3 regions of the Brevibacillus sp. NSP2.1 genome follow, and region 2 is predicted to be linked to each of the others. Evidence: riboswitches for the same ligand, from Rfam matches in the RefSeq annotation. Region 2 holds a riboswitch; each other region holds the start of a gene.
The links. A riboswitch is a leader RNA that binds a small molecule or an ion and turns the genes downstream of it on or off. The one in region 2 is predicted to bind cobalamin.
Positions count from the first base shown of each region.

Region 1: linked by a shared signal. The riboswitch ahead of metE (5-methyltetrahydropteroyltriglutamate--homocysteine S-methyltransferase) and the one ahead of M655_RS09750 (ABC transporter substrate-binding protein) in region 2 are both predicted to bind cobalamin.
Region 3: linked by a shared signal. The riboswitch ahead of M655_RS04850 (energy-coupling factor ABC transporter permease) and the one ahead of M655_RS09750 (ABC transporter substrate-binding protein) in region 2 are both predicted to bind cobalamin.

Region 1 covers NZ_CP048274.1:2,605,098-2,608,331, forward strand. Annotated here, with positions in the region: gene brnQ (branched-chain amino acid transport system II carrier protein) at 170-1,522, shown strand; cobalamin riboswitch at 1,671-1,870, shown strand; gene metE (5-methyltetrahydropteroyltriglutamate--homocysteine S-methyltransferase) at 2,015-3,234, shown strand, end outside.
Region 2 covers NZ_CP048274.1:1,948,855-1,952,088, reverse strand. Annotated here, with positions in the region: gene M655_RS09755 (FecCD family ABC transporter permease) at 1-721, opposite strand, end outside; gene M655_RS09750 (ABC transporter substrate-binding protein) at 724-1,701, opposite strand; cobalamin riboswitch at 1,852-2,000, opposite strand; gene M655_RS09745 (MBL fold metallo-hydrolase) at 2,136-3,083, opposite strand; gene M655_RS09740 (YbaK/EbsC family protein) at 3,161-3,234, opposite strand, start outside.
Region 3 covers NZ_CP048274.1:1,002,161-1,005,394, reverse strand. Annotated here, with positions in the region: gene M655_RS04865 (energy-coupling factor ABC transporter ATP-binding protein) at 1-180, opposite strand, end outside; gene cbiQ (cobalt ECF transporter T component CbiQ) at 185-976, opposite strand; gene M655_RS04855 (energy-coupling factor ABC transporter substrate-binding protein) at 973-1,257, opposite strand; gene M655_RS04850 (energy-coupling factor ABC transporter permease) at 1,254-2,018, opposite strand; cobalamin riboswitch at 2,165-2,361, opposite strand; gene M655_RS04845 (quinone-dependent dihydroorotate dehydrogenase) at 2,516-3,234, opposite strand, start outside.

The DNA of each region.
Region 1 (3,234 bases), 660 kb from region 2:
TCGCAGAATCATCGAGTCATGCGTCTGGAGGACTGATTTATCTGACAATGAATCCAGTGTTATCCAGTTTGGCTGGAGGCTGGACGAGCCGCTAGACTTCGTGAATTTTTTCACTAATCTGAGGGTTCCTTACAAGGCCCTTCGTTCTTACTCACAGGAGGTTTTTGTCATGCTTCAAAAAGTTTCATATTCGTTTATCGTCATCATCGGATTTATGCTGTTTGCGCTGTTTTTCGGAGCAGGCAACCTGATTTTTCCACCGATGCTGGGACAGATGGCGGGAACGAACGTCTGGGAAGCCAACGCCGGTTTTCTCGTGACAGGGGTTGGCTTGCCACTTTTGGCAATTACAGCGTTGGTGTATTCAGGTAAAGACGATTTGCGTTCGCTCGCAAGCCGTGTGCACCCGCTGTTCGGTCTTGTTTTCACGATTTTGCTCTATTTGGCGATCGGGCCGTTTTTTGCGATTCCGCGCTCCGGGAATGTTTCGTTTGAGATCGGGATCAAGCCGTTCTTGTCCGAGCAGGCCGGGCCTTTTCCGTTGATTGTGTTTACCGTCTTGTTCTTCACGCTCGCTTGCCTGTTGTCGCTCAATCCTGGAAAAATTATCAATGTAGTCGGAAAAGTCTTGACACCGATGAAGCTGACGTTTATCGGCATCATCGTCCTGACGGCGATTGTGTATCCGATCGGCGAGCTGCAAGCGCCAGTGGGCGATTACCAGTCCAAGGCGTTTTTCAAAGGATTCCAGGACGGCTATTTGACGCTGGACGCGCTCGGGGCGTTTGTATTCGGCATCATCATCGTCAATGCGATCAAGGAAAAAGGGGTTACGTCGAAAAAGCAAATTTTGCTGACGTGCGCCAAAGCAACGCTGATTGCGGGTGCGCTCCTGGCGTTTTTCTACTCGGTGCTTGCCTACATGGGCGCTTCCAGCGTGGAAAAGCTCGGCCATTTGGAAAACGGGGCGCAAATTTTGGCCAAAGTGTCGAATTATTACTTCGGTTCTTACGGCGGCCTGCTGCTCGGCCTGATGATTACTGCGGCGTGCCTGACGACCAGCGTCGGATTGATTACGGCGTGCTCGTCGTATTTCCACGCGATGTTTCCGCGCATTTCATATAAAAAGTTTGCCGTCATTTTGGCTGTGTTCAGCACGCTCGTCGCCAATATCGGGTTGACTGCGCTCATCAAGGTGTCTGTTCCGATTTTGACGACGATGTACCCAATCGCCATCTCGCTGATCTTTTTGACGTTTTTGCATCAAGGGTTTGGCGGTCGGCCAGAGGTGTATCAAGGCAGCTTGTTCGGTACGTTTCTCGTCAGCCTGTTTGACGGGCTGAATGCTGCCGGGGTCGAGCTTGCGGCGATCAACGACGTCTTTTCCCGCTACTTGCCGATGTACACGATCGGCCTGGGCTGGCTGCTGCCTGCATTGATCGGGGGCGTTGGCGGCTACCTCGTTTATTTGATGCGCAAACCATCGCTGCGCGCGCGTGAGCTTCGCCTGACCAAGCAATAGGACAGGCATTATGAGGAAGCAGCCTGAACGTTGACATCAGTTTGCAAAGTGGAAATAGTTTAGCATGACAAAAACTGGTTTACGTGTTACTGTATGAAGAAAGGTGTGTCCCGCCCATTTTTGGGGCACATGCACTCATACCGACAATTTCATATGAGTGGAAACAGGTTCCTTGGCGATGAATATCGGCGCAAGGATGAAAAGGGAAGTCGGTGAGAATCCGACACGGTCCCGCCACTGTATGAGGGGAGTTTGCACAACTTTTGGCCACTGGTCGAGCTGACTGGGAAGGCGTTGTGCAGATCATGATCCTCAAGTCAGGAGACCTGCCTGTTTCGACAACACTGCTTAACCTACGGGAGATAGGGAGGTGTTAGGATGCTGTGATCTCAGTGTTTATTTGGCATTTCTAACGTTCTTTCTGATCGTTGGAGATGCCTTTTTTATTGGGCGAAATCGAAAAAATGATCGCAAAGGATGGAGAGGAAGCAAATGAAAAGCAGCAACTTGGGATATCCGCGGATCGGCAAAGATCGCGAGTGGAAAAAGGCACTGGAAGCTTTTTGGGCGGGGAAACTCGACGAGACGACATTCCTTGCGCAAATGGAGCAAATTCGCAAGCAGCACCTGGTCAAACAACAAAAAAAGGGGATCGACTGGATTCCGGTCAACGACTTTACGTTCTACGACCACATGCTCGACATGGCGGTTATGTTCGGCCTGATTCCGAAGCGGTTCGCGTATGCGGGCGGTCCGGTGCCGCTGGCTACGTATTTTGCGATGGCGCGCGGCAGCAAAGACGCGGTCGCCAGCGAAATGACCAAGTGGTTCAACACGAACTACCACTATATCGTCCCCGAGTTCGGCGAGCGCGCGCCTGTCTTGACGGAAAACAGGCCGCTGCAAGCGTACCTGGAGGCGAGAGATCAGCTAGGGATCGCCGGCAAGCCTGTCATCGTCGGGCCGTACACGTTTGTCAAGCTGTCCAAAGGGTATGCCAAAGACGAATTTGAACGCGTCGTCGATCAGATCGTGCCGCTGTACGTGGACGTCCTTCGCGAGCTGGAACTGCACGGCGTCGAGTGGGTGCAGATCGACGAGCCTGCGTTTGTCCTCGATCTTACCGGGCAAGACAAAGCGCTCATTCGTCGCGTGTACGAGCAGTTCAGCCAGGCGCTGCCGCACCTGAAGCTGATGGTGCAGACGTACTTTGAAGCGGTGCACTGGTACGAGGAGCTGATTGAACTGCCTGTCCACGGCTTGGGTCTTGATTTTGTTCACGGGAAAACAGCGAACCTGGCGAACCTGACGACGCACGGTTTCCCGCAAGACAAAGTGCTCGGCGCCGGGGTCATCGACGGACGCAACATTTGGCGCTCGGCCCTGGAGGAAAAGTGGGAGTTGGTCAAAACGTTGTGCACCGTAGTAGCCCCAGAGCGGGTATGGGTTCAGCCGTCGAGCAGCCTGCTGCACGTTCCGGTTACCGTCGAAGACGAAACCGATTTGCCGGAAGAAGTGCGCGTCGCATTGGCGTTTGCCGATGAGAAATTGGCTGAAGTGCGCTTATTAGTCCAAGGTTTCCAATATGGAAAGTATGTTATCTCGAAGGAAATCGCCCAGAACGAGAAAGACTTGCAGCGCTTGGCCCAATCTCCGGCACGGAACCGCCAGGAAGTGCAGGAGGCGAGAAAAGCGCTGGCGTCGACAGCGGC
Region 2 (3,234 bases):
CTCCGAGATGCGCCGCCTGCCGCTCCCCGAGCGCAAACAGGTTCAACGAGCGGGCATAGCCAAGCAGCACGAGCACGCCGATCAGCAAATACGGGACCAGGACGTACGTGAAGGCCCAGCCGCGAAACGACAGGCTTCCCATCAGCCAGAAAACGATCTCGTTCACCGTCTGATCCGACAGCGACACCATGAAGGACACGAGCGAGCCGAGAAACGCCTGAATGACGACGCCGGACAAAATCAGCGTCTCCGTCTGCAGCTTGCCTTGCGTCTTGGCGAGGGCAAGCACAATCCACAAGCTGACAAGCCCCGTCAAAAAGGCGACGACAGGCGTGCTCCACTCTCCAAGAACAGCGAACTGCAAGCCGAACAGGATCAGAAAAGCCGCCCCGACGGCCGAACCGGACGCTACGCCCATCGTGAACGGGTCCGCAAGCGGGTTGCGCAGCACGCCTTGAAAGCCCGCGCCCGCAAGCGACAGGCAAGCTCCGATCAAAATGGCCAGTACGACGCGCGGAAAACGCACCTTCATCACGATCTGCTCGGACGACTCCGGCCATGTCGCCGGAATCCACTCCGACATGCCGGGAAGCTGGTGCAAGAGGATGAGCCATACTTGCGAAAGAGGGAGCGACGCCGCCCCCATCGAAATGCTGACCACCACGGATACGAGCAGCACAAGGCTGCTCGCTCCTCCCCATATAAGCCATTGCTTTTTCATTTTTATTTCACCAGGTCAGGATAAATCGCTTTAGCTACCTCGATCAAACCTTGTGTAATGCGCGGGCCTGGGCGCGCCAGCAGGTTTTGGTCCATTCCGAACACTTGCTTCTCGCGGATCGCCTTCATCGTATCCCAGCCGTTGCGGTTTGCGATGATCTCTTCCAGCTTCGTGCCCGTCTTGTCATCCGTAATGCCTTTGGCGTACAAAATGACGTCGGGATCGCTTTTCAAAATCTTTTCCTCGCTGATCGGGTTCCAGCCCTCTGTGTCGGCCGCAATGTTCGTCCCGCCTGCCAGCGTCACCAGCTCGTCGAGGAACTCCCCTTTGCCCACGGTCCAGCCTGGCGCAAACTCCAGGTACACTTTTTTCTTGTCTTCCGGCTTCACCGCTTTGACGGCTTCCTGTACGCGGGCGATATCCTGCTTCATCGCGGCGACGACTTTTTCCGCCTGCTCCTGTCGGTTGGTGATAACCCCCATCGTCAAAATGTTGTTCAGGATGTCATCCACTTTTTTCGGATGCGTGACGTACACTGGCATGCCGAGCGATTTCAGCTTGTCGGCAACCGGCTTTTCCATCGAAATTCCGCCGATGACCAGATCGGGCGACTGGGCGAGAATCGCTTCTTCGCTCGGCTTGACGACTCCGCCCACTTTTGGCTTCGTGCTCGCTTCTGCCGGATAGTCGTCGAAGTCGGAGACACCGACAATCCGCTCGTTCAAGCCGAGCGCGAACAAGATTTCCGTCTCTGCCGGGGAAGTCGAGACGATTCGTTGCGGCTCTTTTGCCACGGTCACTTCTTTTCCGGTCGCGTCTGTGACGGTAAGCGGGTAGACGGTCTGCTTGGCAGCCGCGTCCTGTGGTGCTGTCTGCGGTGCTTCTGCCTGCGGAGCAGGTGCCGTCTGGGTGTTGCCGCCGCAGCCGACGAGACTTGCAGCAAGCACCAGCGGGATGAGCAGTTTCCATGCGCGTTTCATATGTATGACTTCCTTTCTGTGCGACTGGTTGATTCTTAGCAAACAAAAACCCTTCGCATCCAACCGGAACCAAAGGGGCGACATGTCAGGCTCATCCATGCTCACGCAAAAAAACGTCCTGAACGGGCCGAACCTTTCCGCGAAGGCGCAGGCACATCAGGCAAACAGGCAGGTCTCCTGGCTTGGCAGCTATTGCGACAGCCGCTTTACAGTGGCGGGACCGCGCCGGACTTGCACCGGCTTCCCTTTTCACCTCGTCCTTTGGCAAGGACCAAGGCACCTGTTTGCGCGTATTCAATTGCAATGGCCTACAACTGCTAAGACTCATCCATCATGATAGCATTCCTTTGCCAAAAAAAGAATGCTTTTTCGCTGCTGCCACGGCTACGTAAGCCCATGCTGCCCGTCTCGTACCCGCTGTCTGGCGTCTCCCGCTATTTCCTGCGCTTTTGCAAATAGTCGACAATTCCCATCGCACATACTTGCAAATCGAGCCGCAGCACGTCCAGCACCTCATGCCCGTCGCCGATCCCGAACGATTGCAGATGCGCCAGTACACGCCCGAACAGCCGCTCCGCCAGTTCGCCATCGCCGAGTCCGGCGGCTACGACCGCCTCCCCTTCCGCGACAAAGACAGGAAGCCACTCGCGCACCTGCCGATAGACGTCGGCAACATCGTCAGTCATGCCGAAATGCCCGAAATAGATTCGCGCAAGCCCGCGCTGTTCAAAGCGTTCCACGGAGCGCAGCATCGCCTGCGGGTCAAACTGGTTCGGCGAGGTGGACGGCAGGACGAAGTGAATCCCGTCCCGTTGAAGCTGCGGATAGAAGACACCCGCTGTATCTCCCGTGAACATGCCGCGGCTGACCGGGTCGTAAATGCTGAAATGATGGTTGGCATGTCCCGGCGTGTCCCAAAATTCCAGGACACAGTTGGCGCCAATTTGCAGCGTCTCCTGGTCGGCGCGCACGATGATCCGCTCTTCGGGAACGGCGACAATCGGATCGAACAGGCGGTCAAAATCGTCGTGATACACCGCTCTGGCGCCCGCGATCAACCGACTCGGGTCCACCAGATGGCGCGCTCCTTTTGGATGCACCACGATTTTTGCCTGCGGGCACTCGCGCAAAAAAAGTCCCGCTCCCCCCGCGTGATCGAGGTGAATGTGCGTCACGATGATGTACTTCACTTGCTCCGGGGAAAATCCGAGCCTGCGCAGCCCTTCCCGTATGTACGGGACAGAAGGACTCGGCCCTGTCTCGACCAGGGTCAGCTCGTCCTCGGCGATGACGTACGTTCCCGTCCGCTGCGCCCAGCCCATATCAAACCCGTCGATCAGATGGATGCGATGCCCCAGGAAAATCGGTTCTGTAGCTTTCATGTATACCCTCCTCGTTGTTTTAGGAATATTTCCACTTTATCATCTATTCTACAACGAGGCGATAGACCCCTTTGCCGCTAGCGGCACGAAGCGATACAGGCGACCTGTCCGTTCGTCATTTGCACCAGTTGCTCGGGAGTCAGTCGAAACA
Region 3 (3,234 bases), 950 kb from region 2:
CTGCGGCTGGATGATGCCGTTCCCGTGCAAAAACAAGGTGGACTTGCCGCAGCCGTTTCGCCCGAGCAAGGCGCATTTTTTCCCCTCCGGAATGCCCAGGGACAACCCTTTCAGGACAGGGCCACGGCCGCCTGGATAGGCGTAGTGCAAATCAACAAATTCCAACAGCCATGATGTCAAAGCATTACCCTCCTGTCCACCACTCCAGCAAAATCAGCAAAATACAGCCTGCGATTGACTCTGCTTCATATCGGCCGGAGCGAGAATGAGTGTGCAAGGAAAGCACCTGCAGGCTTTCCCCGAAGCCTCTCGCTGCCATCCCTTTGTACAGCGCATCGTACTTGCGCATGGACCTGACGAACAACTGCGCGGCCAGTCCGCTCGCATCCCGCAGCATCGCCCGGAACCCGCGATGGCCTCCGCGCGCGCGCTGGGCAATCCACAGTTGATGAGAGACGCCAAGCAGCACGAAAATAAAACGGTACATAATCATGAGCAAATCCGTCACGATGACCGGAAGTTTCAGCTTGCGCAGCACTTGCAAAATCTCGGCAAACGGCACGGTAAACAAGACAAAAGCAAAGCAGGCGAGGCTGGCCATCGTCCGCCAAAAAAGCACCCACACCTTGTCGAGCGCGCTTGCCGGAACGTAGACCAGATACGGCCCGATCTTCCACGCCGCAACTGCCTGGACGACCGCCCCTGCATCCGCTCTTACTGCTTCCAGCAACAGCGCCGGAAGCCCCAGGACAAAAAACGACAGGGACAGGATGAAAAATCCGAAATAGAAACGGACGGGAATACGGGCATACACCATTACCCATACTCCCATCCATAGACAAATCGCCATCTGCAACCATTCATGTCCCGTCAAAACGAGCAAAATCAGCACGCCCGCAAACAGGAGCTTGTGCTCAGGCGGCAAAAATCGCAGCCGGTTTTGATAGGAAAGCGAATCAAGCTGCTGCCAATTCATTTTTTATGCTTATCCAGCCGGCCCTTGTACAATCCCACGGCATAGCCGACAACGCCCGCCCCGAGCGCCGCTTGCACCGCGAACAGCAAGCTCTCTGTCTCGCCGCCTGGCGGTTCAAGCAGCGGCTCGAACCACGGCTCGTAAGCAGGGGCGATTTCCTTGATCGCTTCCTCAGCCGCTCCATCTGCTCCCCCGAACTCCGAATCCTGCACCAACAGCAACGGCACAACCGCCAGCAAGACTACGCCCAGGAGCAGCAGCCAGTTCATCCCTTTTTTCACAGCGATTCCTCCCGTTTCAGCAGGCGAAGTTGCGCCAGCTCTTTTGCATTGTAAGACTGCAGCCAGTTCCAGACGAGCACGGTCAAAAGCCCTTCGCTGATCGCCAACGGAACTTGGGTGATGGCAAAAATTCCTGCGAATTTCGCGAACGATGCCATAACGCCGCCGGATTCAGCCGGGAAAGCCAAAGCCAACTGCACGGAGGTCACGACATAAGTAGCCAAGTCTGCGAGCGCAGCAGCAGCGAATACGGCCAAACGCTGTCCGCCGTTTCCGCGCACGATCAGGCGATAGACGCCGTAAGCTACCATCGGCCCTACTACTGCCATGGACACCGCATTGGCTCCAAGCGTCGTCAGCCCTCCATGCGCCAAAAGCAGCGCCTGGAACAGCAGCACCAGGCTGCCGAGCACGGACATGACCCACGGGCCAAACATGATCGCGCCAAGCCCGGTTCCCGTCGGGTGCGAGCTGCTGCCCGTCACCGAAGGAATTTTCAGCGCAGACAACACAAAGGCAAACGCGCCGGATACGCCGATCAGCAGCTTCATTTGCGGATGCTCCTTGACGATTTTGTTCAAGGAACGAATGCCGAAAATAAAAAATGGAATAAATACTACCCACCAAAACAGCGCCCAGCCCAGCGGCAAATACCCTTCCATGATGTGCATCGCGTGGGACGTCTGCGGTTCATTTACGAGAAAATAAAGGACAAAGCCTGCAATCAACAGACAGGTCGAAACGAAACGGGATCGATTCAAGACATTTCCTCCTCCTTTGCTGTTCTTTCTTTTTTCACCAACAAAAAAACCTCATCCGCTAGCAGACGAGGTATGCGCACAAAAACAACAGACCGTTGGCACAGTCCTATTGCTTCGTATTCACCGCTCCTTTCCGCGAAGGTATTCCTGGGTGTGGCAAGTAGGTAGGTCTCCTGGCTTTCAGCTCATCGCGCTCTTTGTCCTTCCCCATATGAATATGAGTGGCTCTATCTCAAAGAGAACTCCCTGATTACAGTGGCGGGACCGCTCGGGACTTTCACCCGATTCCCTGTTACCCTTTATGCGGCTTGCACATAAAGGCACCTATCGCCGACGATATGCAATTGTTAGATAGTTCTTGCTTGTCCCACATTATTATACAGAATCAAGGGAAAAAGCGGAAGAATATAATCAGCGGAGTATAACTGCGTAAAAAAACCGATGCCCCGCCATTCCGGGAGTCATCGGTCTTTGTTGCATCCGCTTCTTTTTTATGCTTACGACCTGGCGTCCACGCCGACCGCTTCGCTGATGTGGGAAAAGCCGTCGCGCTTCAACAGTTGCAAAAGCTTTTTGTTGATTTGCTTGGAGATGCCCGGGCCTTGATAAATCATTCCGGTGTACACTTGCACGAGACTTGCGCCCGCCCGGATTTTCGCGTACGCATCTTCCCCCGTGAAAATGCCCCCTACGCCAATGATCGGCACCTTGTCGCCCACTTCCTGGTAAATTTCTTTTACCCAGGCAGTCGAACGCTCTGTCAGCGGTTTTCCGCTCAGTCCTCCCGCTTCCTCGGCATAGTGATGCCCTTGAACGGCTTCACGCGACAAGGTCGTATTGGTGGCAATAATGCCGGAAATGCCCTCTTCCACCGCTCCTTGCACGACATCGCGCATGTGCTCGTCGGACATGTCGGGGGCTACTTTGAGCAGAATCGGCTTTTTCTGAATGCCGCGCGCTTCCATTTCCGCCGCTTTTTCGCGCACCGCCCGCACCAGCAGCCGCATGCTCTCGGTTTCCTGCAAATCGCGAAGATTGGGCGTATTCGGAGAGCTGATATTAATGACGAAATAATGGCCGTACGAATAGAGCATGTCCAGGCATTTGATATAGTCAGAAGCCGCTTCCTCATTGGGAGTGACTTTGTTTTTGCCAATGTTGATCCCGATCGGAACATCGGAATACGCGTAATCGACCAGGTGCTGCGAAGCCAAAT